DNA from 4 places in the Streptomyces sp. NPDC059166 genome. Region 1 is predicted to be linked to each of the others. Evidence: riboswitches for the same ligand, from Rfam matches in the RefSeq annotation. Region 1 holds a riboswitch; each other region holds the start of a gene.
What was found. A riboswitch is a leader RNA that binds a small molecule or an ion and turns the genes downstream of it on or off. The one in region 1 is predicted to bind cyclic di-AMP.
Positions count from the first base shown of each region.

Region 1 (7,015 bases):
CGTGGACGTCGCGGAAGACGCACGAGGGCCTCGCGAAGTACGCCATCGAGGAGGCGTACGAACTCGTCGAGGCCATCGAGGACGGCGACCGCGAGGAACTGCGCGAGGAGCTCGGGGACGTACTGCTCCAGGTCGTCTTCCACGCACGCATCGCGCAGGAGGACCAGGAGGAGCCGTTCGGCATCGACGACGTCGCGGCCACCATCGTCGAGAAGCTGATCCACCGGCACCCGCACGTCTTCGGGGACGAGACCGCCGAGACCCCGGAGGACGTGCGCGCGCACTGGATGCGTACGAAGGCGATCGAGAAGCAGCGGGAATCGGTCACCGACGGGGTGCCCCTCGGGCAGCCCGGTCTCGCGCTCGCGGCCAAGCTCGGCAGCAGGGTGCGCGCCGCCGGTCTCGACGTCGCCCTCCCCGAGGGCGACGCGGCCGGGACCGAGGGGACCGGCTACCGGCTGCTGGCCCTCGCCGTGCGCGCCGAGGAGGACGGTATCGACCCGGAGGCCGCCCTGCGGGCCGCCGCCCGTACCTACCGGGACGCCATCCGGGCGGCGGAGGGGCTCACCGGGGGGCGGGACCGCGTCGAGGGGTGAGCGACGGCTCCGGACCGGACCCCGGCCCGTCGCCCCGGGCTCCGCGCCCGGGAGGACGAACGGGGCGGGTCACGACCGGCCGGCGGCCGACTCCGGGGCGAACTCGACCGGGAGTGTCCGCAGCCCACGCATGATGAGCCCGCCCCGCCACCGGAGATCGTCCGGCTCGACCGCCGGCCGAAGGTCCGGCAGCCGGCGGAACAGCGTCTCCAGGGCGGTGCGCCCCTCCAGCCGCGCAAGGGGCGCACCGAGGCAGTAGTGGATGCCGTGGCCGTACCCGAGGTGCTGGTTGTCCCGGCGGACGAGATCCAGGGTGCCCGGCTCAGGGAAGCGTTCCGGATCCCGGTCGGCGGCGGCGAGCACCACCAGGACGGGGTCCCCCTCGCGGATGGCTCGGCCGCCGATCTCGAGCGGCTCGGTGGCGTACCGCCAGGTGGCCAGCTCCACCGGGCCGTCGAAGCGCAGCAGTTCCTCCACGGCGCCGTCGAGAACCGCGCCGTCCCCCCGTTCCACCGCGTCCTGGAAGACGGCTCGTTGAGCCGGATCGCCGAAGAGCGCGTGGACGCTGTTGCCGATCAGGTTGATGGTCGTCTCGAAACCCGCGAAGAGGATCACGAAGGCCATCGCCGCCGCCTCGTTCTCCGTCAGGTGCTCACCGTGGTCGGACGCGCGGATGAGGTCCGAGATCAAGTCGTCCCCGAGGTCCGCCCGCTTCCGGTGGATCAGCTCGGTGAGGTACGTGCGGATCCTCTTGACCGAACGGGCGACTCCGCCCCGTGGGCCTCCGCCGTGGCGGATCATCATCCCGGCCCAGTCTCGGAAGTCGTCCTGGTCCTCGGGGGGAACGCCCAGCAGGTCGCAGATCGCGTAGATGGGGAGGGGGAAGGCGAAGTCGTGGATGAGGTCCGCGCTCCCCTTCTCGGCGAAGGCGTCGATGAGGGAGTCGGCCAGCTCCTGCACGCGCGGAGCGAACGCGGCGACCCGGCGCGGGGTGAACGCCTTGGACACGAGCCGCCGCAGCCGGGTGTGGTCGGGAGGGTCGATGTTGAGGAGATGGGTCATCAGGTTGGCGCTGCGTTCGCCGGGGATGCCGGTCCTGCTCTTCCCCCGCGCGTCCTGCGCGTGGTGTGCGGGATTCTTCGAGAGCCGGCTGTCCGCCAGGGCCTGGCGCGCATCCGCGTACCGGGTCACCAGCCAGGCCTCGACACCGCTGGGCAGCACCGTCCAGTGCACGGGGCTGTGCTCGCGGAGCCAGTCGTAGGCCGGGTACGGGTCGGTCGCGAACTCCCAGGTGAAGAGTTCGGGCTGCGGAGTGCGGTTCACCGGACGACAGTACCGGGCTCCGGCTCAGGCTTCCCTCCCCGCGCGGGGCTGTGACCGCCGTCCCGGCGCAGGCCGGCGACGGCCCCGGCGATCTCAGTATGCGGACGGCCTGGATCTCGCGCGCGGTGACGGTCGGTGCCGCGGAGAAGGGGCCGGTACCCTCCGCCGCCCGGACGCCCGACAGGCCCGCCGGGAGGGGCGGGTGACGCGGGCGACGCCGCCCCGGCGCCTTCCCGACCTGCGGATCGCCGTGGATGGGGCCGATCCGGGACGGCGTGGCGGTCTCGTCATGCGTGGACTGTGCACGCTTCCCGTGGAGTTCGGGACGCGCCTCCCCGCCGTCAGAAGTGACACTCTGTCAACTCTGTGACTTTCACGTGATCTCCGCTGCATCGACTTGTGACACACGTTCGAGTAGGGCTAGGTTCACCCCTCGACCCACCCGTCACATGTCAGTCACACGGAAGGCAATCCCATGGGCTCCGCGAACGGCAGACACCGTCGCCCTCGCCAGGCACCCGCGATCGTCGTCGCCGCAGGCGTCACGGGATCGGCCATCGCCATCCCCCTGCTCGGCGCGGGCGGCGCGCAGGCCGCCGAAGCGACCACCTGGGACAACGTCGCCGAGTGCGAGAGCGGCGGCATGTGGAGCGCCGACCTCGGCAACGGCTACTACGGCGGTCTGCAGCTCTCCCAGGAGACCTGGTCGGCCTACGGCGGTACGCAGTACGCCGCCCGGGCCGACCTCGCCAGCCGCTCGCAGCAGATCGCGGTCGCCGAGAAGGTGCTGGACGACAAGGGCCCGCAGGCGTGGGCCAGCTGCGCCGTGATCTCCGGGCTCGCGCTGGACGGCACGCTGCCCGGCGTGGATCCGGGCGACGAGCCGTCCGACGACTCCGCGGACAGCGCCGGGCCCTCCGAGGACCCCTCGGCCGAGGCCGGTGGCGCGGCGGACACCGCGGACGGCGACGACGCCTCCGCGGGGAAGGACGCCGCGGAGGGGAAGGCGTCCGCCGGCAAGGAGGACGCGAGCGGGAGCGAGAAGGGCGGCGAGTCCGCGGCCTCTCCCTCGGCCTCCCCCTCGGCGACGCCCTCGCCCGAGGACTCCCAGGCACCGAAGGGCGGGAAGCACCGGGGTGCCCCCGCGCCCGAGGAGGGCGCCGATTCGGCGCCCGGCACCGGACGCGACACCGCCCGCCACGCCTCGCGCGGCGACTCCGGCGCGCGTGAGGGCGCGGAGGACGCGGAGGGCACGTACACCGTCCGCGAGGGCGACAACCTGTGGGCGATCGCCGACGCGCAGGAGCTCCCCGGCGGGTGGCCGGCCCTCTACGAGGCCAACAAGGACGAGCTGGGTCCCGACCCGGACCTGATCCTCCCCGGCCAGAGCCTGGACCTGGGTGTCGGCGACAGTGCCCAGGACGCTTCGGCGGAGACCCCCGCCAACTGATCCAAAGCGTTGAAACACCCCGAAATCGGGGGCAGTTAAGAGGCCTATGTCCACTTATGCGTAAGTGAGACATGGGTCTCTTTGCGTCGGTCGGCGCGTCTCGGGCGTCCGGTCCGTCCGTATTGGCTCCGACCTGCGAAAACGATCCTTCGCGCCGCTTCGTTACGGGCTGATTGGTCGTTATGTCCATCTTTGAATGTGGGCGTTGCGTGTGATTACCGTCGGAGCCGCTCGCACCGCGGGCACCTTCGACCGTCACGCCGAATCCTGCCGTCGGTCGAGGGGTACCGACGCGTAAAGCGCCGTAGGCAGGAGCGGGGGACCCAGGTAGGTGCCGGACCCGGACGTCGAGAGACGGAGGGGGACGGCTAGGGGTGGAGCCGCCCGCGGGAGCGGGTGGCCGGGCAACTCACAGGCCCGAACCCGACAGCTCACCTCGTAGGCGTCGGTGAGGAGAACCATGCTGCTTTCCAGCACGGGCAAGCACCGTCGCCCGTCCAAGGCCGTTCGGATCGCGACCCTGGCCGGTGTCGCCGGTGCCGCCGTCGCCGTGCCGCTCATGGGCGCGACCAACGCCTCCGCCGCCTCCGTGGACACCTGGGACGCCGTCGCCCAGTGCGAGTCCGGTGGCAACTGGTCCATCAACACCGGCAACGGCTACTACGGCGGCCTGCAGTTCTCGGCGTCCAGCTGGGCCGCGGCCGGTGGTACGCAGTACGCCGCGCGCGCCGACCTGGCCACCAAGGACCAGCAGATCGCGGTCGCCGAGAAGCTGCTCGACATGCAGGGCCCGGGCGCCTGGTCCTGCGCCTCCGCCGGCGGCCTCACGAACGACGGTGTGGACCCGGGTGTCGACACCGGCTCCGCCAAGAACGGCGACACGGCCCCGAAGGCCGCGCCGGAGCGCAAGGCCGAGCAGCCCACCACGCGCAGCGAGAAGCGCACGGCCCCCGAGAAGACCGTCACCACCCCCAACGGCAAGAAGGTCGCCAAGGGTGACGGCGAGTACAAGGTGAAGGCCGGCGACACCCTCAGCAAGATCGCCGACGCGAAGAAGGTCAAGGGCGGCTGGAAGAAGCTGTTCAAGCTGAACGACGACATCGTCGAGAAGGCCGACCTGATCTTCCCGGGGCAGCAGCTCCACCTGAAGTAGTCGGAAGCAGCCCGGGGTCTTCCTCCTGCCCCGGAGGGCCCGGCCCGGCGTGCAGACCCCCCGCACGCCGGGCCGGGCCGTTCCGCACCCGCCGCGAGGGTGCGGGATCAGGGGCGCCGCGCACCCGGGAGCGCGGCCACCGCCCTCCCGGGAGCGGGCCACCGCTCACCCGTGGAGGCGAGCGTTCAACTGTTGTGGTTACTGTCCAGTAAGATTCTGGAGATTTGTCCGTAATGCAGGCCCTCGGGTCCTTTTTCGTCCCAGGGGACGGGCGGACGGCCGACGGAGCGGGCCGGGCCGGTTAGGCTCGTGACGCAAGGCCACAGTGACCCTGCCCAATCAGTGTCAGATCCCAGAAGGAGATGCCTCGTGCCGTCCATCGACGTCGTCGTAGCCAGGGAAATCCTCGACTCCCGGGGCAACCCCACGGTCGAGGTCGAGGTTGGCCTCGACGACGGCAGCACGGGACGTGCTGCTGTTCCGTCCGGAGCCTCCACCGGCGCGTTCGAGGCCATCGAGCTTCGCGACGGTGACCCCAACCGTTACCAGGGCAAGGGCGTCGAGAAGGCCGTCCTCGCCGTCATCGAGCAGATCGGCCCGGAGCTCGTCGGCTACGACGCCACCGAGCAGCGCCTCATCGACCAGGCGATGTTCGACCTGGACGCCACCGAGAACAAGGGCTCCCTCGGCGCCAACGCCATCCTCGGCGTCTCGCTGGCCGTGGCCCACGCCGCGTCCGAGGCCTCGGACCTCCCGCTCTTCCGCTACCTCGGCGGCCCGAACGCGCACCTGCTGCCCGTTCCGATGATGAACATCCTGAACGGCGGCTCGCACGCCGACTCCAACGTGGACATCCAGGAGTTCATGATCGCGCCGATCGGCGCCGAGTCCTTCTCCGAGGCCCTTCGCTGGGGCGCGGAGATCTACCACACCCTGAAGAAGGTCCTGAAGACCAAGGGCCTGTCCACCGGTCTCGGTGACGAGGGCGGCTTCGCCCCCAACCTCGAGTCCAACCGCGCCGCCCTCGACCTCATCATCGAGGCCGTCAAGGAGGCCGGTTACGTCCCGGGCCGCGACATCGCGCTCGCGCTCGACGTCGCCGCGTCCGAGTTCTACAAGGACGGCGTCTACGAGTTCGAGGGCAAGTCCCGCTCGGCCGCCGAGATGACCGAGTACTACGAGGAGCTCGTCTCCGCGTACCCGCTGGTCTCCATCGAGGACCCGCTGTACGAGGACGACTGGGCCGGCTGGAAGGTCATCACCGACAAGCTGGGCTCCAAGGTCCAGATCGTCGGCGACGACCTCTTCGTCACCAACCCGGAGCGCCTCGCCCGCGGCATCGAGGAGGGCTCGGCCAACGCCCTGCTCGTCAAGGTCAACCAGATCGGTTCGCTGACCGAGACCCTGGACGCCGTCGAGCTGGCGCAGCGCAACGGCTTCAAGTGCATGATGTCGCACCGCTCCGGTGAGACCGAGGACGTCACCATCGCCGACCTCGCCGTCGCCGTGAACTGCGGCCAGATCAAGACCGGCGCCCCGGCCCGCTCGGACCGCGTCGCCAAGTACAACCAGCTGCTGCGCATCGAGGAGATCCTCGACGACGCCGCCGTGTACGCCGGACGCTCGGCGTTCCCGCGGTTCCGCTTCGAGGGCTGACAGCCCGAGTCCGGGCACCAGCCTCCGTCCGTCCCCGCATCCGGTCCCGTACCGTGTGCGGGGACGGACGTGCGTGACGGGAGCGTGAGACATGGCCGGGAAGGACCGCGACCGGTTCTCCACCGCGACCAGGCTGCGCCTGCTCGGCGAGCAGACCGCGGCCCGTGTCTACCGGTCCCAGAACCGCCGTCAGGCGCGGCGTTCCCGGCTGACCGGCCGGGCCGCGTTCCTCGCCCTGATCGTCTGCTCCCTCGTCGTCGCCCTCGCGTATCCCATGCGCCAGTACGTCTCCCAGCGCGACCAGATCGCCGAGCAGGAGAGGCTCTCGCAGGAGGCCCGGCAGCGGACCGAGGAGCTGCGCGACGAGAAGGCGCGGCTCAAGGACGACGCGTACATCCGCCGTCTGGCGCGCCAGCACCTGCACTACGTGCTGCCCGGCGAGACCGGCTACACCGTGGTCGACCCGGACGCCGCCGAGGAGCGCCGGGGCGATCCGGGGGCGACGGGCCGCCCGTGGCACTCGAACCTCTGGGACGGCGTCGACAGCGCGGACCGCGAATGACGCGGGGCGCGCGCCGGGCCCGATCCCCGTACCGATTCATACAGTCCGACCGATGACATTCAAGGCAGGCATGGACACGCCCCCTCCGCAGACAGAACCCACCACGCCCACCGCAGCGGACATCGCCGCGTTCGAGCTCCAGCTCGGCCGTCCGCCGCGTGGTCTGCGCGCCATCGCGCACCGCTGCCCCTGCGGCAACCCGGACGTGGTCGAGACCCAGCCCCGCCTGGAGGACGGCACGCCGTTCCCGACGACGTACTACCTGACCTGCCCGC
Region 1 is NZ_JBHZCI010000018.1:62,219-69,233, forward strand. It holds gene ACFXOA_RS15915 (nucleoside triphosphate pyrophosphohydrolase) at 1-596, shown strand, start outside; gene ACFXOA_RS15920 (cytochrome P450) at 666-1,919, opposite strand; gene ACFXOA_RS15925 (transglycosylase family protein) at 2,395-3,369, shown strand; cyclic di-AMP (ydaO/yuaA leader) riboswitch at 3,660-3,829, shown strand; gene ACFXOA_RS15930 (transglycosylase family protein) at 3,830-4,522, shown strand; gene eno (phosphopyruvate hydratase) at 4,892-6,178, shown strand; gene ACFXOA_RS15940 (septum formation initiator family protein) at 6,270-6,740, shown strand; gene ACFXOA_RS15945 (DUF501 domain-containing protein) at 6,811-7,015, shown strand, end outside.

Region 2 (7,015 bases), on a different contig from region 1:
ACTCTGCTCCCCAGTGGGCTCCATGACCAAAGCCTACGGCCGGCGCACCGGTCGCGGCAGGTCCGAGGCGGGGGCACGCTGGGGCCCGCGGGCGGTGTGCGGGCCGGCGGCGACGCCGGGCACAGCAGTGCGCGCCACATGAGACACTGGTCTAGACAACCCATTGATACGTGAAGGGCAGAACCATGGCTGAGCGCCGCGTCAACGTCGGTTGGGCCGAGGGCCTGCACGCCCGCCCCGCTTCCATCTTCGTCCGTGCCGCCACGGCGTCCGGCGTCCCCGTGACGATCGCCAAGGCCGACGGCAACCCGGTGAACGCCGCCTCCATGCTCGCGGTTCTCGGTCTCGGCGCCCAGGGCGGCGAGGAGATCGTGCTCGCCTCCGAGGCGGACGACGCCGAGGTCGCCCTGGACCGTCTGGCGAAGCTGGTCGCCGAGGGGCTCGACGAGCTCCCGGAGACCGTCTGATTCCAGCCGTTCCCATCCGGAACCGCTCTGCGGAGAAGCCGCGGCACCCCATCGGGGGGCCGCGGCTTTTTCAGCTTCCTGAGGACCTGGAAGTAAATTCGGACATCGCCTTGGAATTTCCGTTCCAGGGCAGCAGAAATAAAGCCCTCAGGCAATAACTCTCTTTGTATACGGCCCCATTGTTAATGACGGGCACCGGCGATGTTTACGGGGTGTTGCGAAGTTCTCACCCCGGGGGCCGCCTCCGGGGTGCCCCGCCTTTCCGTACGCCGCAGGCGATGGGCGGCGGTGGCCCGCTCCGCGTGCTGCGTGGCGATGGCCCTGGCCCGCTCGCTGTCACGGCGGGCCACGGCGTCCACCAGGGCCCCGTGCTCGGCCCAGGAGTCCGCGGGACGGACCGGCTGCTCGACGGCGTACATCCAGGCGATCTTGTGCCTGAGCTGGGTCAGCAGCGCGATCAGGGCGGGACTGCCCGAGGCCTGGGCCAGCGTCTCGTGGAACCAGCTCCCCAGCGAGCGCAGATCCTCGCCCTCGCCCCGGCGCACCCGCTCCTGCCCCAGTCTGACCAGGCCGCGGAGCACCTTGAGGTGGGCATCGCTGCGGCGCTGGGCAGCCCGCGCGGCACCGAGGGGCTCCAGGAGCATCCGGATCTCCAGGAGGTCGGCGGCCTCCTGCTCCGTGGGCTCCGCGACGCACGCGCCGGCGTGCCGCCGCGTGACGACGAACCCCTCGGACTCCAGGGTGCGCAGCGCCTCGCGCACAGGGACCCGGGAGACGCCGTAGCGACGCGCGAGCACCTCCTCGGTGAGGCGGCTGCCGCGCTCGTAGACACCGGAGACGATGTCGTCACGGATCGCCGTGCATACCGAATGCGCGGGAATGCGCATGTCCGAACCTCCGCCTTAATCCCCGCGAAACGCGGCCGATCGACGCCTGTTCTGTGACTCTATTGCAACCGGCGGGAATTTCCGATGGCGGGACGGAATCCAGGGATATCTTTTGGCCAGAACGCAGTTCGGACAAGGCTTCGGCGGGGGGCACCACAAGGCACCGCGAAGGCCCCCGCACGCCCGGGTTCCAGGGGGATTCCCGCCGGAACCCGGGACCAGGTGCGGGGGCCTCGGGCGGATGCGGTGCGCGGAGGGTGCGTCAGACCTGGACGCCGTGGGCGCGGAGGTAGGCGACGGGGTCCATGTCCGAGCCGTAGTCGGGGGTGGTGCGGGCCTCGAAGTGCAGGTGCGGCCCGGTGGAGTTGCCGGTCGAGCCGGAGAGGCCGATCTGCTCCCCGGAGCCGACGCTCTGGCCGACGGAGACGCCGATGGAGGACAGGTGGCCGTACTGGGTGTACGTGCCGTCCTTCATCCGGAGCACGATGTTGTTGCCGTAGGCGCCGCCCCAGCCCGCCTCGACGACCGTGCCCGCGCCGACGGCGACGACGGAGGTGCCGGAGGCCGCCTGGAAGTCCACGCCGGAGTGGCTGCCGGAGGACCAGAGCGAACCGCCGGACTTGTAGCCGGTGGTCACGTGGGACCCGGCGACCGGGAGGTGGAAGGCGTTGAGCCGGGCACGCTCGGCGGCGCGCGCCGCGCGGGCCTTCTCCTCACGCGCCTTCTCGGCACGGGCTTCCGCCTTGCGCTCGGCCTCGGCCTTCGCCTTCGCCTCGGCCTTCGCCTTGGCGGCGGCCTCGGCCTGGTGGCGCTGGGCCTCGGCCTGCGCCTGGATCTGGGCGGCGAGGGAGGTGTCGAGAGCGACGGTCTGGGTGAGACCGGTCGAGGCGGGGGCGGCCTCCGCGTCCGCGGCGAGGGCCGGGGAGGCGGTGGCGCCGATGACACCCGCGGTGGCCAGGGCCGCGATACCCGCGACCTCGGCACCCTTGCGCGTCAGGCGGTTCGGGGCACGGTGCTTCCCGGTGGCACGGATGAACGCCATGGAGGGGCTGGTCCTTTCCTTCCTTCTCGCCTACCGGGTTAGCTGACGGGTTCGGAGCAGGAAGGTCTCCTACGGGCACCCGGACCTCGTGCGAGGTACGGGCGTCCGATTCACCCCAGGGACTTCATGGGTCCCCGGCTCCCCAGGCTCGCGCCTGACGGGGACTCGGCGATGGCTGCCCGTCGCCGCGGTTGCGGCTTTCGTCCGGCGGACAGCCGGCCCGACGCTAGAGCGAACGGCCTCACCGCTCCAAACGGAAAGGGGCCTTTGTCGGACATCCCACAGGACAAAGGCAATGTTCCTCATCAAGTCGGACAAATGACGGAACCCCGGCGGTCGCGACCGCCGGGGTTCCCTCTGTGGCCTGGATCAGCCGCTGACGACCGACACCTCGCCGATGCCGAGCGCCTTCACGGGCTCGGCGATCTGCGCGGCGTCCCCGACCAGGACCGTGACCAGTCGGTCGACCGGGAACGCGTTGACCACGGCGGCCGTCGCCTCGACGGTGCCTGTCGCGGCCAGCCGCGCGTACAGCTCCGCCTGGTAGTCGTCCGGGAGGTGCTGCTCGACCTGATCGGCGAGCGTCCCCGCGACGGAGGCCGCCGTCTCGTACTTCAGCGGTGCGACACCCACGAGGTTCTGCACGGCCGTCTCACGCTCGGCGTCGGTCAGCCCCTCGGCCGCGAGCGTGCGCAGGACCTTCCAGAGGTCGTCCAGCGCGGGGCCGGTGGACTCGGTGTCCACCGAACCGCTGATGGCGAGCATCGCGGCACCGGTCCCCCCTGACGCCGTGCCGGGGGCCGTGGAGCGCAGCACCTGCCCGAACGCGCGGACGCCGTAGGTGTAGCCCTTCTCCTCCCGCAGGACGCGGTCCAGCCGCGAGGTGAGCGTGCCGCCGAGGCAGTAGGTGCCGAGGACCTGGGCCGGCCAGACGCTGTCGTGCCGGTCCGCGCCGATCCGGCCGATCAGCAACTGCGTCTGCACGGCTCCCGGACGGTCCACGATGACCACTCGACCGGTGTCGTCCGCGGTGATCGGCGGGACCGGCCGCGCCTGGCCGGGGTTGCCCGACCAGTCGCCGAGGGTTTCGGCGAGCAGTCCGTCGAGGTCCACTCCGGTGAGGTCGCCGACGACGACCGCCGTCGCCGTGGCGGGGCGGATGTGCGCCTCGTAGAAGGCACGCACGGCGGCTGCGTCGATCCGCCGGACGGTCTCCTCGGTGCCCTGGCGGGGGCGCGACATCCGCGCGGTGGCGGGGAAGAGCTCCTTGGAGAGCTGCTTCGCGGCCCGTCGGGCGGGGTTGGCCTGCTCGTGGGGGATCTCGTCGAGACGGTTGACCACCAGACGCTCGACCTCGCTCTCCGCGAAGGCGGGAGCCCGCAGCGCCTCGGCGACCAGGCCGAGCGCCTTGGCCAGCCGCGAGACCGGGACCTCCAGGGAGACGCGGACACCCGGGTGGTCGGCGTGCGCGTCGAGCGTCGCCCCGCACCGCTCCAGCTCCGCGGCGAACTCCTCGGCGGAACGCTTGTCCGTGCCCTCGGACAGCGCCCTGGCCATGATCGTGGCCACGCCGTCCAGCCCCTCGGGCTCGGCGTCCAGCGGCGCGTCGAGGAAGATCTCCACGGCGACGACCTGCTGGCCGGGGCGGTGGCAGCGCAGCACCGTCAGCCCGTTGGGCAGGGCGCCTCGCTCGGGTGCGGGGAAGGCCCAGGGCCTCGCCTCGCCTGCGGTCGGCTGCGGGTGGTACTCCATCGCTACTCCAGTCACGGCTGCGTCGGTCACTTGTCGGCCCCCTCGTGCGCGTCGCCGCCGTCCGTCTCGTCCGCCGGTTCCACCGGCTCGTAGACCAGGACCGCACGGTTGTCGGGGCGCAGGTGCGCCCGGGCCGCGGCCCTGACCTCGTCGGCGGTCACATCGAGGACCCGGCCGACCGCGGTCAGGGCGAGCTGAGGGTCGCCGAACAGGACCGCGTAGCGGCACAGTTCGTCGGCGCGGCCGGCGACCGTACCGAGCCTGTCGAGCCACTCCCGCTCCAACTGCGCCTGGGCGCGCTCCATCTCCTCGGGAGTCGGCCCCTCCTCGGCGAAGCGCGCGAGCTCCTCGTCGACGGCCGCCTCGATCTGCGGCACCTCGACACCACCGGAGGTCTTGACGTCCAGCCAGCCCAGCGAGGGCGCCCCGGCCAGCCGGAGCAGCCCGAAGCCGGCGGCGACCGCCGTACGGTCGCGTCGGACCAGGCGGTTGTGCAGACGGGACGACTCGCCGCCGCCGAGCACCGTCAGCGCGAGGTCCGCCGCGTCGCACTCGCGGGTGCCGTCGTGCGGCAGCCGGTAGGCGGCCATGAGCGCACGCGCGGGGACCTCCTCGCGGACGACCTCGCGCAGCTGCTCGCCGATGATGCCGGGCAGTGTGCCGTCGCGCGGGGGCTGCTTCCCGTCGTGGGAGGGGATGGAGCCGAAGTACTTCTCGATCCAGGCGAGCGTCTGTTCCGGATCGATGTCGCCGACCACGGAGAGCACCGCGTTGTTCGGCGCGTAGTACGTGCGGAAGAACGCCTGCGCGTCCTCGAGCGTCGCCGCGTCGAGGTCGGCCATCGAGCCGATGGGCGTGTGATGGTACGGGTGGCCCTCCGGGTAGGCGAGGGCGGTGAGCCTCTCGAAGGCCGTGCCGTAGGGGACGTTGTCGTAGCGCTGGCGGCGCTCGTTCTTCACCACGTCCCGCTGGTTCTCCATGGACTCCTCGTCGAGCGCGGCGAGCAGCGAGCCCATGCGGTCGGCCTCGAGCCACAGGGCCAGCTCCAGCTGGTGCGTGGGCATCGTCTCGAAGTAATTGGTGCGTTCGAAGCTCGTCGTGCCGTTCAGGGAGCCGCCGGCCCCCTGCACCAGCTCGAAGTGGCCGTTCCCCTTGACCTGGCCCGAGCCCTGGAACATCAGGTGCTCGAAGAGGTGGGCCAGGCCCGTGCGGCCCTTGACCTCGTGGCGGCTGCCGACGTCGTACCAGAGGCAGACCGCGGCCACGGGGGTCAGATGGTCCTCGGAGAGCACCACGCGCAGGCCGTTGGCCAGGCGGTGCTCGGTCGCCGTCAAACCGCCGGAACCGGCCTGGGCTGTGGCCGTGTGACCCATGGGCATGTACGTCCCTTCGATCGGTACAGGATTTCCTGCCGGACCTGCCACTCTAAGCAAGCGCACGGGCACCTGGCGAAGTTCCCGGTGGGTGAATGTTGTCGTAGATGCTGCCGTAAACAGGGGGTCCGGGGGGCCGCCGGGGCACGCTACGGACGGGTCGAGGTCGGCGTTGTCGGCGGGGCGGTCCACAATGGTCGGCGTCAGAACCTGAGGTTGCCCGACAGAATCTGTGAAGGAGTCGCAGCCGCGATGGCCCGCCGCAGCACGAAAACCCCGCCGCCGGACGACTTCGAGGAGAAGATCCTCGACATCGACGTCGTCGACGAAATGCAGGGCTCCTTCCTCGAGTACGCGTACTCGGTGATCTACTCCCGGGCGCTGCCCGATGCCCGGGACGGCATGAAGCCGGTGCACCGGCGGATCGTGTCCCAGATGCACGAGATGGGGCTGCGCCCCGACCGCGGCTACGTCAAGTGCGCCCGGGTCGTCGGCGAGGTGATGGGCAAGCTGCACCCGCACGGCGACGCGTCGATCTACGACGCGCTGGTGCGCATGGCGCAGCCGTTCTCCATGCGCCTGCCCCTGGTCGACGGGCACGGCAACTTCGGCTCCCTGGGCAACGACGACCCGCCGGCCGCCATGCGGTACACCGAGTGCCGCATGGCCGACGCCACGTCCCTGATGACGGAGTCGATCGACGAGGACACCGTCGACTTCCAGTCGAACTACGACGGCCAGGAGCAGGAGCCCGTCGTCCTGCCGGCGGCCTACCCGAACCTCCTGGTCAACGGTGCTTCCGGGATCGCGGTCGGCATGGCGACCAACATGCCGCCGCACAACCTCGGCGAGGTCGTCGCCGCGGCCCGCCATCTGATCAGGCACCCGGGTGCGGACCTCGAGACGCTGATGCGGTTCGTCCCGGGCCCGGATCTGCCGACCGGCGGCAGGATCGTCGGCCTGGGCGGCATCAAGGACGCCTACGCCACCGGGCGCGGCACGTTCAGGATCCGCGCGACGGTCGCCATAGAGAACGTCACGGCCCGCCGCAAGGGTCTCGTCGTGACCGAACTCCCCTTCACCGTCGGCCCGGAGAAGGTGATCGCCAAGATCAAGGACCTGGTCGGCTCCAAGAAGCTCCAGGGCATCGCGGACGTCAAGGACCTCACGGACCGGGCGCACGGTCTGCGGCTGGTGATCGAGGTCAAGAACGGCTTCGTCCCGGAGGCCGTGCTGGAACAGCTCTACAAGCTGACGCCGATGGAGGAGTCCTTCGGCATCAACAACGTGGCCCTGGTCGACGGGCAGCCGCTCACCCTGGGGCTCAAGGAGCTCCTGGAGGTCTACCTCGACCACCGCTTCGACGTGGTGCGCCGGCGCAGCGAGTTCCGCAGGACCAAGCGTCGCGACCGGCTGCACCTGGTCGAGGGGCTGCTCGTCGCGCTCCTCGACATCGACGAGGTCATCCGCCTCATCCGGGACAGCGACAACTCG
Region 2 is NZ_JBHZCI010000039.1:40,447-47,461, forward strand. It holds gene ACFXOA_RS25745 (GNAT family N-acetyltransferase) at 1-24, opposite strand, end outside; gene ACFXOA_RS25750 (HPr family phosphocarrier protein) at 186-467, shown strand; gene ACFXOA_RS25755 (GntR family transcriptional regulator) at 650-1,354, opposite strand; gene ACFXOA_RS25760 (M23 family metallopeptidase) at 1,617-2,396, opposite strand; cyclic di-AMP (ydaO/yuaA leader) riboswitch at 2,409-2,577, opposite strand; gene ACFXOA_RS25765 (M16 family metallopeptidase) at 2,766-4,148, opposite strand; gene ACFXOA_RS25770 (M16 family metallopeptidase) at 4,175-5,527, opposite strand; gene ACFXOA_RS25775 (DNA topoisomerase (ATP-hydrolyzing) subunit A) at 5,774-7,015, shown strand, end outside.
Region 2: another riboswitch for cyclic di-AMP. It lies ahead of ACFXOA_RS25760 (M23 family metallopeptidase); the one in region 1 lies ahead of ACFXOA_RS15930 (transglycosylase family protein).

Region 3 (7,015 bases), on a different contig from region 1:
GGGTGTGCTCAGCTCTGCCGTGCGGGCGGAGCGGTCTCCTCGGCGGCTTCCGCGGGGGGCGCTGCCGCGGGGGCCGCTTCCGTGCCCTTGCCGCGCAGGTGCACCATGAGCCCGATGAATCCGGCGGCGAATCCGCTGAACAGGCCCGATATCCCGTGGTTCAGAGCGTTGGCCGCGGCTCCGTCGGGTACGCCGATCACCAGGTAGTTCACACCGGCGCTGATCACCGAGCCGAAGACGGCCCCGATCAGTCCACTGACGAGGGACACCCGAAGGGGCGACGGCGTGGCCGGGGAGATCGGGGCGGGTCTGTGCGGTGCGGACATGGTCTAAAGCCCTCCAGACAGGCGGAACACGGAATCGAGGCGTGCGACGGCAGCCCCGGCGACGCCACTCTGCCCGCCAACGTCACGTTTCGCAGCAGGTGTTGGTGGTTCGTGTCCATGTCGAGAGCTCCCTCCTGGAGCCCGGGGGAGGGGCGCCGGCGGCGAAAGTGGTCGGAGCACCCTTCCGGATGACGTAGAGTTGTACTCACAACGACGCGGGGTGGAGCAGCTCGGTAGCTCGCTGGGCTCATAACCCAGAGGTCGCAGGTTCAAATCCTGTCCCCGCTACTGAAGACAAGGGCCCGGATCCTTCAAGGATCCGGGCCCTTGTCGTACGGCGGTACGGCCTCTGTGCTGCTGCCCGCGGTGAGCGTGCTTGACCTTGACGCTACGTGAAGATCTAGCGTTCCGGGCATGGAGTGGTCCATCCAGGAAATCGCCAGGCGTGCCGGCACCACCAGCCGGACGCTCCGGCACTACGGGGACATCGGTCTCCTGGCGCCGAGCCGCACCGCCGCCAACGGCTACCGCTACTACGACCAGGACGCCCTGGTCCGGCTCCAGCGGGTCCTGCTGCTGCGGGAGCTGGGTCTCTCACTGCCCGCGATCAAGGACGTGCTGGAGGGGCAGCGGGACCCCGCTGCGGCGTTGCGCACCCATCTGCGCCTGCTGGAGCAGGAGCGGGAGCGCGTCGGGCGGCAGATCGTCTCGGTGCGGACCACTCTCCGGCGGATCGAGGAAGGGGAGGAACTCATGGCCGAGGACGTGTTCGACGGCTTCGAGCACAGCAGGTACGAGCAGGAGGTCACCGAGCGCTGGGGCCGCGAGGCGTACGAGCGCGGTGACCGCTGGTGGCGCGGGCTGGGCCAGGAGGAGCGCGCCCGCTTCGTGGGCGAGCACGACGCGATCGCCCGGGACTACGGTGAGGCGAGGGCGGCCGGACTCGGGCCGGGAAGCGACGAGGTGCAGGAGATCGCCCGGCGGCACTGCGCGTGGCTTTCGGTGACCACGGATGTCACACCTTCGTACGTGACCGGTCTCGCGGAGATGTATGTCTCCGATCCGCGTTTCGCGAGGAACTACGATCGCCACGGAGACGGAACTGCCGTCTTCGTACGGGATGCACTGACGATCCACGCGCAGCACCGGCTCTCCGGCTGACCCCCGGGGCGCGGGGCGGCACGCTCCTCCCTTCGGCCCACAGGGCCACGCCGCACGGCGAGGCTCCGGCGGGACCGGGTGGGGCGCGGTACCGTCCGCAGCCGTGGGCGGACCGGGCAGGAGTACACAGGTGGGGAAGCAGGAGCTGCGCCGCGGCGGATCCGGCGGGGGCACGCGTTCGCGGATGTTCGTGCGCTATCTCCCGGCGCTGATGATCTGTGTGGGGGTGGTCTTCGACCTGGTGACGCCCACCAGGGTGTCGGCCGTCCCCCTCTTCGCCGCCGCCCCGCTGATCGCGGCACCGTTCTTCTCGATGGCCTCGACCGTCCGGACCGGCGTGGCCGCGTTCCTGGTGGTGCTCGCCATCCGCCTCTCGGACGGCCGTATCGCCGAGGTGGTGCCGATCACCGATCTGCTCACGGTGTTCACGGTGTCCGTGCTCTCGCTCCTCATCAACCGGGTGGTACGCCGCGGCAACGAGCAGCTGGCCTCGGCCAGGGTGATCGCCGAGACCGCGATGAGGGCGGTGCTCCCGGTGCCGGACGACCGGATCGGCGGGCTGCTGGTGGCGGCCCGTTACGAGGCCGCCCAGGCCGACGAGTTCGTCGGCGGCGACCTCTTCGCCGTGGCGGACACCCCGTACGGGGTGCGTCTGGTGGTCGGTGACGTCCGGGGGAAGGGGCTGGACTCCGTGGCGGCGGTGGCCGTCGTCATCGGCGCCTTCCGGGAGGCAGCCGAGCAGGAGCTGTCGCTGGAGGGTGTCGTCCAGAGGCTGGAGCGGGCGCTGGCCAGGGAGGGGTCGCGGCGTGGCGGCCTCGACTCCATGGAAGGGTTCGTCACCGCCGTCCTCGCGGAGGTGCCGGCCGGTTCGGACATCCTGCGGGTCGTCAACCGGGGGCATCCGGAGCCGATCGTGCTGCACGCGGACGGGGCACTCGACGTGCTCGCGCCGACCGTGCCCGCCCTGCCGCTCGGGATGGGCCTGGACACGGGACCCGACCGCTCGGACGAGTGGACGCTCCCGGCCGGGGCGACGTTCCTGGCGTTCACCGACGGGCTGTCGGAGGCGCGGGACGCGAACGGGGTCTTCTACGATCCGGCGGCCCGGCTGCGTGGCCGGCTCTTCCCGGGGCCGGACGAGATGCTGTCGGCGCTCACCGACGACGTACGGCTGCACACCGGAGGACGGTCGACGGACGACCTCGCGCTCCTCGCGGTCGGACGCCCTTCCCGCGGGCAGTCGGCCCGGCGGACGACGGTGAAGATCGTGGGGCGGGGCGGTGAATGAGCGGTCGCGACGTTCGGTAGTCGCAGGACCCCGCTCCGCATAACATTTGACGAACCGTCAGAAACCGGTGGCCGGATCAGGGGCGCTCAACTCGCCCGGTTGCGCCTGATTGATCCGTTGAAGTCCAGGCCGAAGCCTTCAGAGATCTGCCGGAACGGCTTGGAATCAAAGCCTGGTGTCTATTAACGTTCGATAACGCAGCGCGGTTGTACCTGCCGTCGCAAGAGGCGGCACCGTGCGCAGCGCCGAATTCCGCAAGGGAACCGGGGAACCACCTACATGGGGTGAATCGGACACCTGTGTCTCGAGAGAGGCGAAGGGGTCCGTAGGAGACCTTCCTGCTCCGAACCCGTCAGCTAACCCGGTAGGCGAGAAGGAAGGAAAGGAGAGCGCCCACGTGGCGTCGAATCAGCCTGCCCCCGAGGCTCCGTCAACCTTCGGCTTCGGTGAACCGGACAGGCCGGGAGAGGAATGGAACCCCACCGAGGAGTCCATCCGTCCCGTACGCGGCCGTCATCGCGTGGCCAAGCAGCGCGGTCTCGCCCGTAGCTCCACCGTCCTCGGGGTCGGTGTCATCGCGGCTGTCGGCGCGGGGGGCATGGCCACCGCGCAGAGCAAGCCGCCGGTCTCCATCTCTCTTCCCGATTCCATCGCCGACAACCTTCCTGACGTCAAGTCCCTGCCCGGCGTAGGCGCGTTCATGGGTGACGGCTCCGGCGCGGACCAGCAGACGGCCGCCCTGGGATCTCCGCTCACGACCGCGGGAATCACCGAGGCCGAGGCCGAGCAGGGTGCCACCGACGCGGGCGAGGCGCTGCGCGCCCGCATCCTCCAGCAGGCCGAGCAGCAGCAGGCCGGCGCCGATGCCGAGGCCAAGGCCGCGGAGGAGCAGGCCGCCGCCGAAGCGGCCGCGGCACAGGCGGCGAAGCAGCAGAGCGCTGCGGAGAAGGAGGCCGCCGCCAAGAAGAAGGCGGCCGAGGAAGCGGCGAAGAAGAAGGCGGAGGCCGAGCGCCTTGCCAAGCTCGCCGCGAGCTACGCCATTCCGACCTCGTCGTACACGATCACCTCGACCTTCGGCCAGGCCGGTTCGATGTGGTCCTCGGGCCATCACACCGGGCTGGACTTCGCGGCCCCCACGGGCACGCCGGTCAAGGCCGTGCACAGCGGGACGGTCAAGTCGGCCGGCTGGTCCGGCTCGTACGGTTACCGCACGGTCCTGGAGCTCGAGGACGGCACGGAGGTCTGGTACTGCCACCAGTCGTCGATGGACGTCACCGCCGGACAGAAGGTCACCACCGGCGAGACCATCGGCCGGGTCGGAGCCACGGGCAACGTGACGGGGCCCCACCTCCACCTGGAGATCCACACGCCGGACGGCACGGGCATCGACCCGATGGGCTGGCTGCAGAGCAAGGGTCTCTCGATCTGATCCAGACGCCGGTATCCGGCGCTTCGAAACCCCGGCGGTCCTGACGCACAACCCCCCGACGTCAGGGCCGTCGGTCTGTCCGGGGCGGTGCGGGCGCGGGCGGTCGGTGGGCGGGCCCGTCGGGCTTCCCGGCTTCGGGCTCTTCGGGCTCACGAGTCCGGGCTTTCGGCTCCGGGCTTACGGCTTCCCGGGCGGGGGCGCGCGGCAGTCGGGGAAGACGGCGCCGGCCGGGACTGTGGCGGCAAGGACACCGGCACGGACGCCGGTGAAGTGGAATACGAGGCTCCCCTGATCTGTTGTCGCCTTCCATGACTTCTCTTCGCACGCTCGGATCATCCGACCTCAAGGTCTTCCCCCTCGCCCTCGGCGGCAACGTGTTCGGCTGGACGGCCGACGAGCGGACGTCGTTCGCGGTGCTCGACGAGTACGTGTCGGCCGGCGGCAACTTCATCGACACAGCGGATTCCTACTCCGCCTGGGTCCCCGGCAACGAGGGCGGTGAGTCGGAGACCCTGATCGGCAAGTGGCTCGCGGCCCGCTCCCGTCGCGACGATGTCGTCATCGCCACCAAGGTCGGCGCACACCCCGCGTACAAGGGCCTCTCGCCCGCCACCATCAAGGCGGCGGCCGAGTCCTCGCTGCGCCGGCTGGGCACGGACCACATCGACCTCTACTACACGCACTTCGACGACGAGACGGTCCCCGTCGAGGAGATCATCACCGCGCTCGACCAGTTGGTGAAGGCCGGGACGGTCCGGGAGATCGCCGCCTCCAACATCAGCCCCGAGCGGCTGCGTGCCTCCCTGGACTTCTCCGAGCGGGAGGGCCTGGCACGCTACGTGGCGCTGCAGCCGCACTACAACCTCGTCTCGCGCGACACCTACGAAGGCGCTCTCCAGGATGTGGCTGCGGGCGCGGGGCTCGCCGCGGTCCCGTACTTCGCACTCGCCTCAGGGTTCCTCACCGGCAAGTACCGCCCGGGTACCCAGGTCGACAGCGCCCGTGCCGAGGGCGCCGGCAAGCACCTGGAGACCGAGCGCGGCCGCAAGGTGCTGGCGGTCCTCGACAAGGTCGCCCAGGAGCACGGCGCGGAGATCGCGACGGTCGCCCTGGCCTGGCTGGCGTCCAGGCCCACCGTCGCCGCACCGATCGCCTCCGCGCGGACCGTCGGCCAGCTGCCCGCCCTGACGGCCGTGGCCGGGCTCCGGCTGACCGAGGCCGAACGTGCCGAACTGGACGCGGCATCGGCCTGACCCGGCCGGGCACCCGAGGTCCGCAGGCCACGTGAGGTCCCGCCGCCCCGGAGCCCTCCGGGCACCTCAGGCCTCCGTGTGCATCAGGCCTCCGTGCACCTCAGGCCTCCGGGCACCTGAGGCCCCCCGGGAGATCTGAGCCGTCATCCGGTCACCGGGGTCTCAGGCGGGTGGTGTCCGCCGGCCGCCGTCGTCCAGGTACGGGTTGTAGCCCCCGTAGTGCCGGTGAGGGGCGGGGAGCGGCCGCGGATGCGCGCCTTCCGGGGTGAACTGCCGGGGAAGCGGCGGAGCGGGTGGGGCCCCTCGCAGCCGCCCGGTCGCTCGTGCGGCGTAGGTCAGGGCGGGGCCGGCGACGTCCCGGCGATGCCAGAGGTGGTGCAGCAACTCCTGCTCACGGAGGGCGAAGTCGGGGCCCGCACCGTCGTGGCGGGCCCTGCGCCGCAGCATGGCCAGCGAGGTGGCGAAGGATTCGTACTCCGCGACGGTACGCGCCGCCGCCTTGCCCCGGGCGCGGTCGGGGTGGCCGTTCCAGTGCCGGGCCATGTCCCTGGCCATGCCCCGGGCGCGCATCGAGGCCAGCGCGAGGGGCTCGGCGGGGGTCAGCCAGCCCGCCGCGGCGTAGACGGGCAACTCGGTGGAGAGGACGCGCAGCTCCCGCTGGCGCGACCAGACAGCCAGCCAGGTCACCAGGGCGAAGCACGGCACCATGAACACGCCGTACACCACGTAGAAGCCGTACCGGCCGAAGGACGAGGAGCCGTTCCACAGGGCGTGCATGCCGATCGCGCAGGCGAGCCCGAGGACCGGCAGGACGATCCGGCGCACCCGGTGCCGGGGCCCGCCCGGTGCGGCGATCCCGAAGCCGATGCCGGAGAGCACCGTGAACAAGGGGTGCGCGAAGGGCGACATCACCACGCGGACGAAGAACGTCCCCACCGTCAGCGAGGCGAAGCCGGTGGTCCCGAGCTGCTGGTCCTCCCCGAAGGCATTGCCCAGGTAGAGGATGTTCTCGGTGAAGGCGAAGCCGGTCGCGGTGAAGCCGGCGATCACCACCCCGTCGACGATGCCGGCGAACTGCCGTCTCCGGAAGAGGAAGATCAGCAGGATCGCGACGGCTTTGGCGCTCTCCTCGACGACGGGGGCGACGACCGTGGCCCCCAGGGTGTCGGCGCTCGCGGGGTCGGCCGTGGCCGTCGCTATCCAGCGGGTCGCGAAGGAGTTGGCGATGATCGCCACGAGCGCCGCGGCGCACGCACCCCAGGCGAAGGCGAACAGCAGGTTCCGCCAGGGACCCGGTTCGACCCGGTCGAGCCAGCGGAACGCCGACATCAGCAGCGGTACGGGCAGCACGGCCAGTCCCAGCCCCACCAGGAACCCCTCGGTCCCCGTCTGCTGACGGACCAGGGCCAGGATCACGAGACCGCACAACGCGAGCACCGTGATCAGCGCGCCGGCGCGGAACGCCTTGCTGCGCCAGACCATGCCGACCCGGCGGGGCCGGTATCGCCACTGGCCTCGCTCCGGGACGGCCCCCAGGAACTCGTCGAGCTGCTGCTCC
Region 3 is NZ_JBHZCI010000049.1:26,785-33,799, forward strand. It holds gene ACFXOA_RS28435 (hypothetical protein) at 9-326, opposite strand; tRNA gene ACFXOA_RS28440 (tRNA-Met) at 541-614, shown strand; gene ACFXOA_RS28445 (TipAS antibiotic-recognition domain-containing protein) at 741-1,487, shown strand; gene ACFXOA_RS28450 (PP2C family protein-serine/threonine phosphatase) at 1,672-2,775, shown strand; cyclic di-AMP (ydaO/yuaA leader) riboswitch at 3,009-3,161, shown strand; gene ACFXOA_RS28455 (M23 family metallopeptidase) at 3,173-4,204, shown strand; gene ACFXOA_RS28460 (aldo/keto reductase) at 4,513-5,457, shown strand; gene ACFXOA_RS28465 (PrsW family intramembrane metalloprotease) at 5,620-7,015, opposite strand, start outside.
Region 3: another riboswitch for cyclic di-AMP. It lies ahead of ACFXOA_RS28455 (M23 family metallopeptidase); the one in region 1 lies ahead of ACFXOA_RS15930 (transglycosylase family protein).

Region 4 (7,015 bases), on a different contig from region 1:
TGGACATCAGGCCGCGCAAGCCGTTCTCCAGCACCTCGGGCCCCACTCCCCCGAACAGCGCCTCCTGCGCCAGGAACCCCTGGGCGGCGGCGATCATGGTGCGCGCGACGTCGCCGGCCGGCACGTCGGAGCTCATGGCACCGGCCTCGCGGTACGCCTCGACCAGCCTCACCCATGCCGCGCGCATCCCCGCGTACCCTTCGTCGAGCGCTCGCGCGAGGCTCTCGTCGCGCATGCTCTCGGCCCACACCTGGACGACGAGCATGGCGCAGGCGCGGCGCTCGAGTCCGTACATCTGCCCCTCCAGGGCGCCTCGCAGCACCCTGCCCAGCAGCACATCGGGGGCGGGCGGCGGCGTGAGATCCGCCGCCCGCTCGAAGGCACCGCGGATGCGGCCGAAGGCCTCCTCGGCGATGGCCGCGATCAGCTCCTCCTTGCCCGCGAAGTAGCGGTAGACGGCGCCCGCCGAGAGGCCGACCTCCTTCAGCACGTCCTGCATGGAGGTGCCGTGGAAGCCGTTGCCGGCGAAGCAGCGCGCCGCACCGGTGAGGATCTGCCTGCGGCGGGCGTCGAGGTGCTCCTGGGATACACGTGCCATGCGACCAATATAAAACGAACGTTCCTTCTTGACAACGCCCGGGCCCGGCGTGACAGTGGTGGCGCCATAAAAACGAACGATCCTTCTCTTTGAATCGAGGCGTCCGCAATGCCAGCTGCACCGAACCGCCGTGCGGTGGCGGCCATCCTGCTCGTCCCGCTGACAGTGACCCTGGCGCTCTGGGCCTTCGCCTGGCCGGCGGCCCGGACAGCGCCACGCGACCTGCCCGTCGGCATCGCCGGTGCGGCCCCGGCCGCCGATCAGCTGGAGCAGCGGCTCGAGCGGCGCCCCGGCGCCTTCGAGATCCACCGCTACACGGACGACGCCGCCGCCCGCGCCGCGATCGAGGAGAGGGTCGTATACGGCGCGGTGGTGATCACGGGGAACGGGCCGCGGCTGCTCACCGCGTCCGCGGCGGGTCCGGTCGTCGCCCAGCTCCTGACCGAGGCCGTGAAGGCGTCGGCACCGCCCGGGACCGCCGTCCCGGTCACGGACGTCGTCGCGGCACCGGAGGCGGACCCTCGCGGCAGCGCGCTCGGCGCCAGCATCCTGCCGCTCGCACTCGCCGGTGTGGCCGCGGGTGCGATCGTGACCCTGCTCGGGCTGCGCGGGGTCCGCGGCGTCGTGGCACTCGTCGGCGGGGCGGCCCTGGTCGGCATCGCCGCGACCGGACTGACCGACAGCTGGCTGGGGGTGCTCACCGGTGACTGGTGGACCGAGGCGGGCGTGATCGGGCTGACGGTGCTCGCCATCGGTGCGCCGGTGGCGGGCCTCGCCGCGCTGATGGGCGCACCGGGCATCGGCGTGGGAGCCCTGCTGATGGTGCTGCTGGGCAACTCGTTCTCCGGTGTCACCAGTGCGCCCGAGATGCTGCCCGAACCGGTCGGGGCGCTCGGCCAGTGGCTGCCACCGGGGGCGGGCGGTTCACTGCTGCGTTCGGTCGCGTTCTTCGACGGGAACGCCGCGGGCACGGCGACCACGGTGCTCTCCACCTGGGCGCTGCTCGGCCTGGCCGCCGTCCTGGCCCGCGGACGCGTCCGCCCCGAGCCGACGGCGGAAGGCACGGAGCGCCGCACCGGGGTCAGCGCACCGGCGCTGACGGGCTGATCCCGCACCGCACCCCGAGGAGGCCGTGCTGCGCCACAGCGGCGGGGCACGGCCTGCTCGTCCGGCGCTCGCCCGCGGCGGTGGCTCAGGGACCCGACATGCCGCGCCCGGCGCGCGGGTAGTCATCCAGCAACTCTCTCCCGACGAACCGGTGCGGGGCCGCCTCTCCGATCTCGGCATCCACACACGTGAGCCGGCGCGTGAGCGCGCGCCGCTGACGGCCTACGGGCCGTCACACGGGCTGTACCACCGTGGAGATCGGTGCCGCCGTCGAACGGGACACCGTGCTCGACGCCCCGGCAGTCCCGGCGTTCGGACCGGTGCACCACGTCCGGAGAGCAGCACGCCGTCCCGGCCGCCGCATTCCGCGAGGTGAACGCCAGATGCTCCCTTCCCCGTTCCCACCGCTCCCGGCCCTGACCCGGGCCGAGGCCGAGTTCATCGACCGCTACCTGGAGGCGGTCGATCAGCTGGGCCGCATCAATCCGGCGAGGGGAGGCGACACGTACGGGGCGCTCCGCGCGGCACAGGCCCTCGTCTCTCACGCCACCGCCCTCCGGGAGGCACTGAAGCTGATGCACGAGCGAGGCGAGTCGGAGATCCACGCCGAGACCCTGACCCGGGCTCTGCGCCTGCTCGACGGGGAGCGACGGGCGGGCCGGGTCGCCGTACCTCCGGCGCCCTCGGACTGAGCATCCGGGACCGGCTGTTCCCGACGCCGGGTCCCGCGCCGGTACTCCTTCTCACGACACGCCCGATGGCCGAACGAGTTTTCCCCGCTCGTTCGGCGTAGGACGTCCCCCGGCCGAGGGACAGGCCAACTTGCGCGACGGGCGCGGGCTCTGAACGGAATCCGTCCTTCCATCGCTGGTACACGGCGCCTCCGGCGTGGCTCCGAAGCCCGCGGCAGACCCGCGCCAACCCGATCGGGCGAGTCGTGACGACCCTCACATGTCGTCACTTCGAAGAGAAAATCCGGCAGACCTTGCGTAAAGATCCCTGGGACGACAAGAGCCCCCGCCACCGCGGCGGGGCGGTCCGGGCGGACGCCGAGTCCTGCCGCCGTCCGGATGACTGGTCGACAGAGTGGATCGGCAGGAGTGGAGGACCCGAGCAGTACGGGTCGCCGGGCAACCGGACGACCCTCGGGGTGAAGCCGCAGCGTGCGGCCGGGCAACTTCGCCAGCCCGAACCCGACAGGTCATCCTTCACAGGCGGCTGACGAAGGGTTGCGCATGACTGCGCAGGTTCATGTCCCGTCTCTGTTCGCCCGGGTCGGCACGGCCTCGGTCCTCACATTCGCCGTGGGCACCACGATGATGGCCCCCGGATTCGTGCACGAAGCCGAGGCCGCCGCCCATTCGGCCACCGCGCTGAAGATCGCGGCCTCCAAGAAGGGTGCTCCGTACAGATGGGGAGCCACCGGCCCCCACCGCTTCGACTGTTCGGGGCTCACTCTCTACTCGTTCAAGAAGGCCGGGAGGAAACTCCCCCGCACGGCCCAGCAGCAGTACAACAAGACCCGTCATATCTCCAGGTCGCAGCGGCAACGCGGCGACCTGGTCTTCTTTCACGCGGGTCGCAGGGTCTACCACGTCGGCATCTACGCGGGCGACGGAAGGATCTGGCACTCACCGAAGACGGGGGCCGTGGTCCGGCTGGAGAAGATCTGGGCCTCGAACGTCTGGTACGGGAGGGTCCGCTGATCCTTTCGCCCCTTCCGGCCCGGTGCGGCAGGGGTCCGGTCACCAGGACCGGACCCCCGGCAGGGTGAGCGCCGCGCCGCTGCCGCCCTCGACGCCCCGGCGGCACGCGGCCGGCGCAGCCACGGCCCGGGCCGGTCCACCAGCCGCGCCACGGCCGGGAACCGGACGAGTGCGAGCAGCGCGACCGCCGAGGCCGGCAGGGCGATGCCGCGCAGCGGGGGCGGCAGGGCGGCTCCGCAGCCGGGCGCGGTGGCGCCGCGGGACCGGGCGCACCGTGAGCGACCGCGCGTGTGAGCCGGCGGATCAGGCCTGCGCCGGTACCGGCCAGGGAAGCGCGATCGCCACCGTCTTGCCCCCGTCCGGCGTGGGCGTGACGGTGAGTCGGCCGCCGTACTCCTTCGCCAGGGCCCGGATGATCACCATGCCCCGCCCGTTGTCCTGCCGGACGGCCGCCGGAAGCCGTTGGGGGCGGCGCGGGTGACTGTCCGTCACTCCGAGGCTGAAATGCCCCTCCTCGTCGAGCCGGAGGCCCACGGTGAAGGTGGGTGACTGGCCGAAGGTGTGCTGGACGGCGTTGGTGGCGAGCTCCGAGACGATCAGCCGGATGGTGTCGGCGGCGTCCGCCTCCTCGGCCAGTCCCCATTCGGTGAGTACTCGGGCCACGTATCTGCGGGCCACGGAGACCGAGGCCGGATCGCTCGCCAGAGTGACGGTTGCTTCCTGATGGTCTGCCATGGCGACGCCGTCCCTTCCCACCCGGACCGACATGTGAGTCGGCCTGGACTGTGCTTCGCGCCAGACTGCCACCGATACCGCGCCCGATGACGGCGATCCCCCAAGATATGCATATATCTGTCGCCCATTACGGTGAACTATGCCCCGGAACCGGCGCGCTGGCGCGACACTGACCCTTTTGAGGCCGGTTCCCTCGGAGCCGGCCCTCCGTACAACGGGAGGAGACCGCCGTGCGGAACGGCCCCGCGGTGCGCCGCCGCAAACTCGGGGAGGAACTGCGCGCCCTGCGCCACACCTCCGGACTCACGAGCCGGGAGGCCGCTGCCCTACTGGGCTGGCACCAGTCGAAGGTGAGCCGCATCGAGACGGGGGCGAGCGGGGTGACCCCCCGTGACGTGACCAGGCTGCTGGACGTGTACGGGGTGGACGACCGCCAGCTGCGCTCCCTGCTGCAGACCCTGGCGGGTTCCGCCGGCGGCGGCGGAAACGGATGGTGGCATGCCTACCGCGGGCTCATCCCCCCGCAGTACCGGGACTTCATCAGCCTGGAGTCGCAGGCCTCCACGGCCCGCACGCTGGAGACCTCGGTGGTGCCCGGTCTGCTGCAGACCGCCGACTACGCGCGGGCGGTGACCCGTTCCTCCCTGGACGGGCTGCCGTCGGCACAGCTCGACTCCCTGGTGGAGGTGAGGCTCGCCCGGCAGGGCGTCCTCATGGGGCCCCGTCCCCTCCGGCTGAGCGCGGTGCTCGACGAGGCGGTGCTGCGACGGGAGGTCGGCGGGCCCGGGGTGATGAGAGAGCAATTGCGCCATCTTACGGAGATCGCACAACTCCCCCACGTGACACTCCAGTTACTCCCGTTCGAGAAGGGCAGCTATATCGGCCTGTCGGGACCTTTCGTCATTTTCTCTTTTGAGACCACTTCCGACCTGGACGTGGTCGTTCTTGACCATCTGACGAGTAGCCTCTACCTGGAGCGGAGAGAAGACCTTGAGGCGTACAGCTCGGCCTTCCGCACGATGCGGGCCCACGCACTGTCGCCGGAGCGCTCACTGGACCTGATCGCCCGGATCGGCCGCGGCGGTCGGGAGGAGCCCGAAGAACGCCCGAGGGGGGCACCATGTCCTACCGTCCCGCAGAGCACACACCCGAATGGCGCCGCAGCAGCCGGAGTACCGGGATGAACAACTGCGTGGAGACCGCACGCCTCGAGGACGACCAGCTCGCCGTACGGGATTCGAAGGCCACCGACCTGCGGCCCCTGAGCTTCTCGGCCGCGGCATGGACCGTCTTCCTGGCCGGCCTGGACGGCCCCCGGGTCAGCTGACCGGCAGGGGCGCGGTCGCCACGAGGGTCTCCACCGCCGACCCCACCTGCCCGTCCGTGAGATCCGCGCGCGCGGTCAGCCTGAGCCGGGAGACACCGTCCGGCACCGAGGGCGGGCGGAAGCATCCCACGGCCAGCCCCGCCGTCCGGCAGTCGGCCGCCCAGCGCACCGCGGCGTCCGCCGAGGGGGCCGGGAGCGCCACCACCGCCGCGTCGGGACGTACCGTCCGAAGTCCCGCCGAGGTGAGCCTGCCGTGCAGTTCGAGCGCCACGGCGCCGGCCCTGGCCGCACGCCCGGGCTCCCTGCGGAGCACCCGGAGTGCCGCCAGGGCTCCGCCGACCGCCGCGGGAGCGAGGCCGGTGTCGAAGATGAACGTGCGGGCGGTGTTGACCAGATGGCGGATGACCCTGGCGGAGCCGAGCACCGCCCCTCCCTGGCTTCCGAGCGACTTGGAAAGGGTGATGGTGGCGACGACCCCGTCCCCGCCCGCGATCCCCGCGGCGGCGAGCGCCCCGCGTCCGCCCTCGCCCAGGACGCCCAGACCGTGTGCGTCGTCCACCAGGAGCGCCGCACCGCTCGCCCTGCACACCTCGGCGAGGGCCGCCAGGGGGGCGGCGTCGCCGTCCACCGAGAAGACCGAGTCGGTCACGGCCAGGGTCCGCCCCTCGTGACCGTCCAGCGCTCGGCGCACGGCCTCGGGGTCGGCATGCGGCACGACTCGGGTGGACGCCCTGGAGAGGCGGCAGCCGTCCACGATCGAGGCGTGGTTGCCCGCGTCGGACACGATCAGTGAGTCCCGCCCGGACAACGCGGTGAGCGCGGCGATGTTCGCCGCGTAACCGGAGGAGAACACGAGCGCGGCTTCGAATCCGCAGAAGTCGGCGAGCTCTCGCTCCAGTTCGGCGTGGAGTGCGGTGGAGCCGGTGACCAGGCGGGAGCCGGTGGAGCCGGCGCCCCAGGTGCGTGCCGCGGCCGCCGCCGCGGCCGTGACCTCGGGATTCCGGCTCAGTCCCAGGTAGTCGTTGCCGGCGAGGTCCAGCAGCGACGTCTCGGCGGGCCGTGGGCGAAGCGCCCGGACGAGCCCGGCGTCGGCACGCCGTCGGGCCTCGTCGTCGATCCAGTCGAACGGGTCGTAGGACATGAGCGGGTCCCTTTTTGTAGGCAGCTCACAGACCCTAACCGGGTGCGCAACACCCCAGGGTGTGGCAATACACACAGCATCCGCCGTCTCTCCTGTCCGGTTCCTCCTTGGCCGGAGGCGGTGCCGTGCGTCAGGATCAACGGCATGGACCTGCTGAACACGCTGGTGGAAAAGGGACTGCGGCGCGAACTGCCGACCCGGGACGAAGCGCTCGCCGTACTGGCGACCTCCGACGACCAACTGCTCGACGTGGTGGCCGCGGCCGGAAAGGTGCGCCGCGAGTGGTTCGGCCGGCGCGTCAAGCTCAACTATCTGGTGAACCTGAAGTCGGGGCTCTGCCCCGAGGACTGTTCGTACTGCTCGCAGCGGCTCGGGTCGAAGGCCGAGATCCTCAAGTACAC
Region 4 is NZ_JBHZCI010000059.1:17,921-24,935, forward strand. It holds gene ACFXOA_RS30155 (TetR/AcrR family transcriptional regulator) at 1-598, opposite strand, end outside; gene ACFXOA_RS30160 (ABC transporter permease) at 707-1,705, shown strand; gene ACFXOA_RS30165 (hypothetical protein) at 2,089-2,397, shown strand; cyclic di-AMP (ydaO/yuaA leader) riboswitch at 2,756-2,937, shown strand; gene ACFXOA_RS30170 (C40 family peptidase) at 2,941-3,411, shown strand; gene ACFXOA_RS30175 (ATP-binding protein) at 3,715-4,146, opposite strand; gene ACFXOA_RS30180 (helix-turn-helix domain-containing protein) at 4,377-5,330, shown strand; gene ACFXOA_RS30185 (DUF397 domain-containing protein) at 5,327-5,473, shown strand; gene ACFXOA_RS30190 (8-amino-7-oxononanoate synthase) at 5,466-6,614, opposite strand; gene bioB (biotin synthase BioB) at 6,759-7,015, shown strand, end outside.
Region 4: another riboswitch for cyclic di-AMP. It lies ahead of ACFXOA_RS30170 (C40 family peptidase); the one in region 1 lies ahead of ACFXOA_RS15930 (transglycosylase family protein).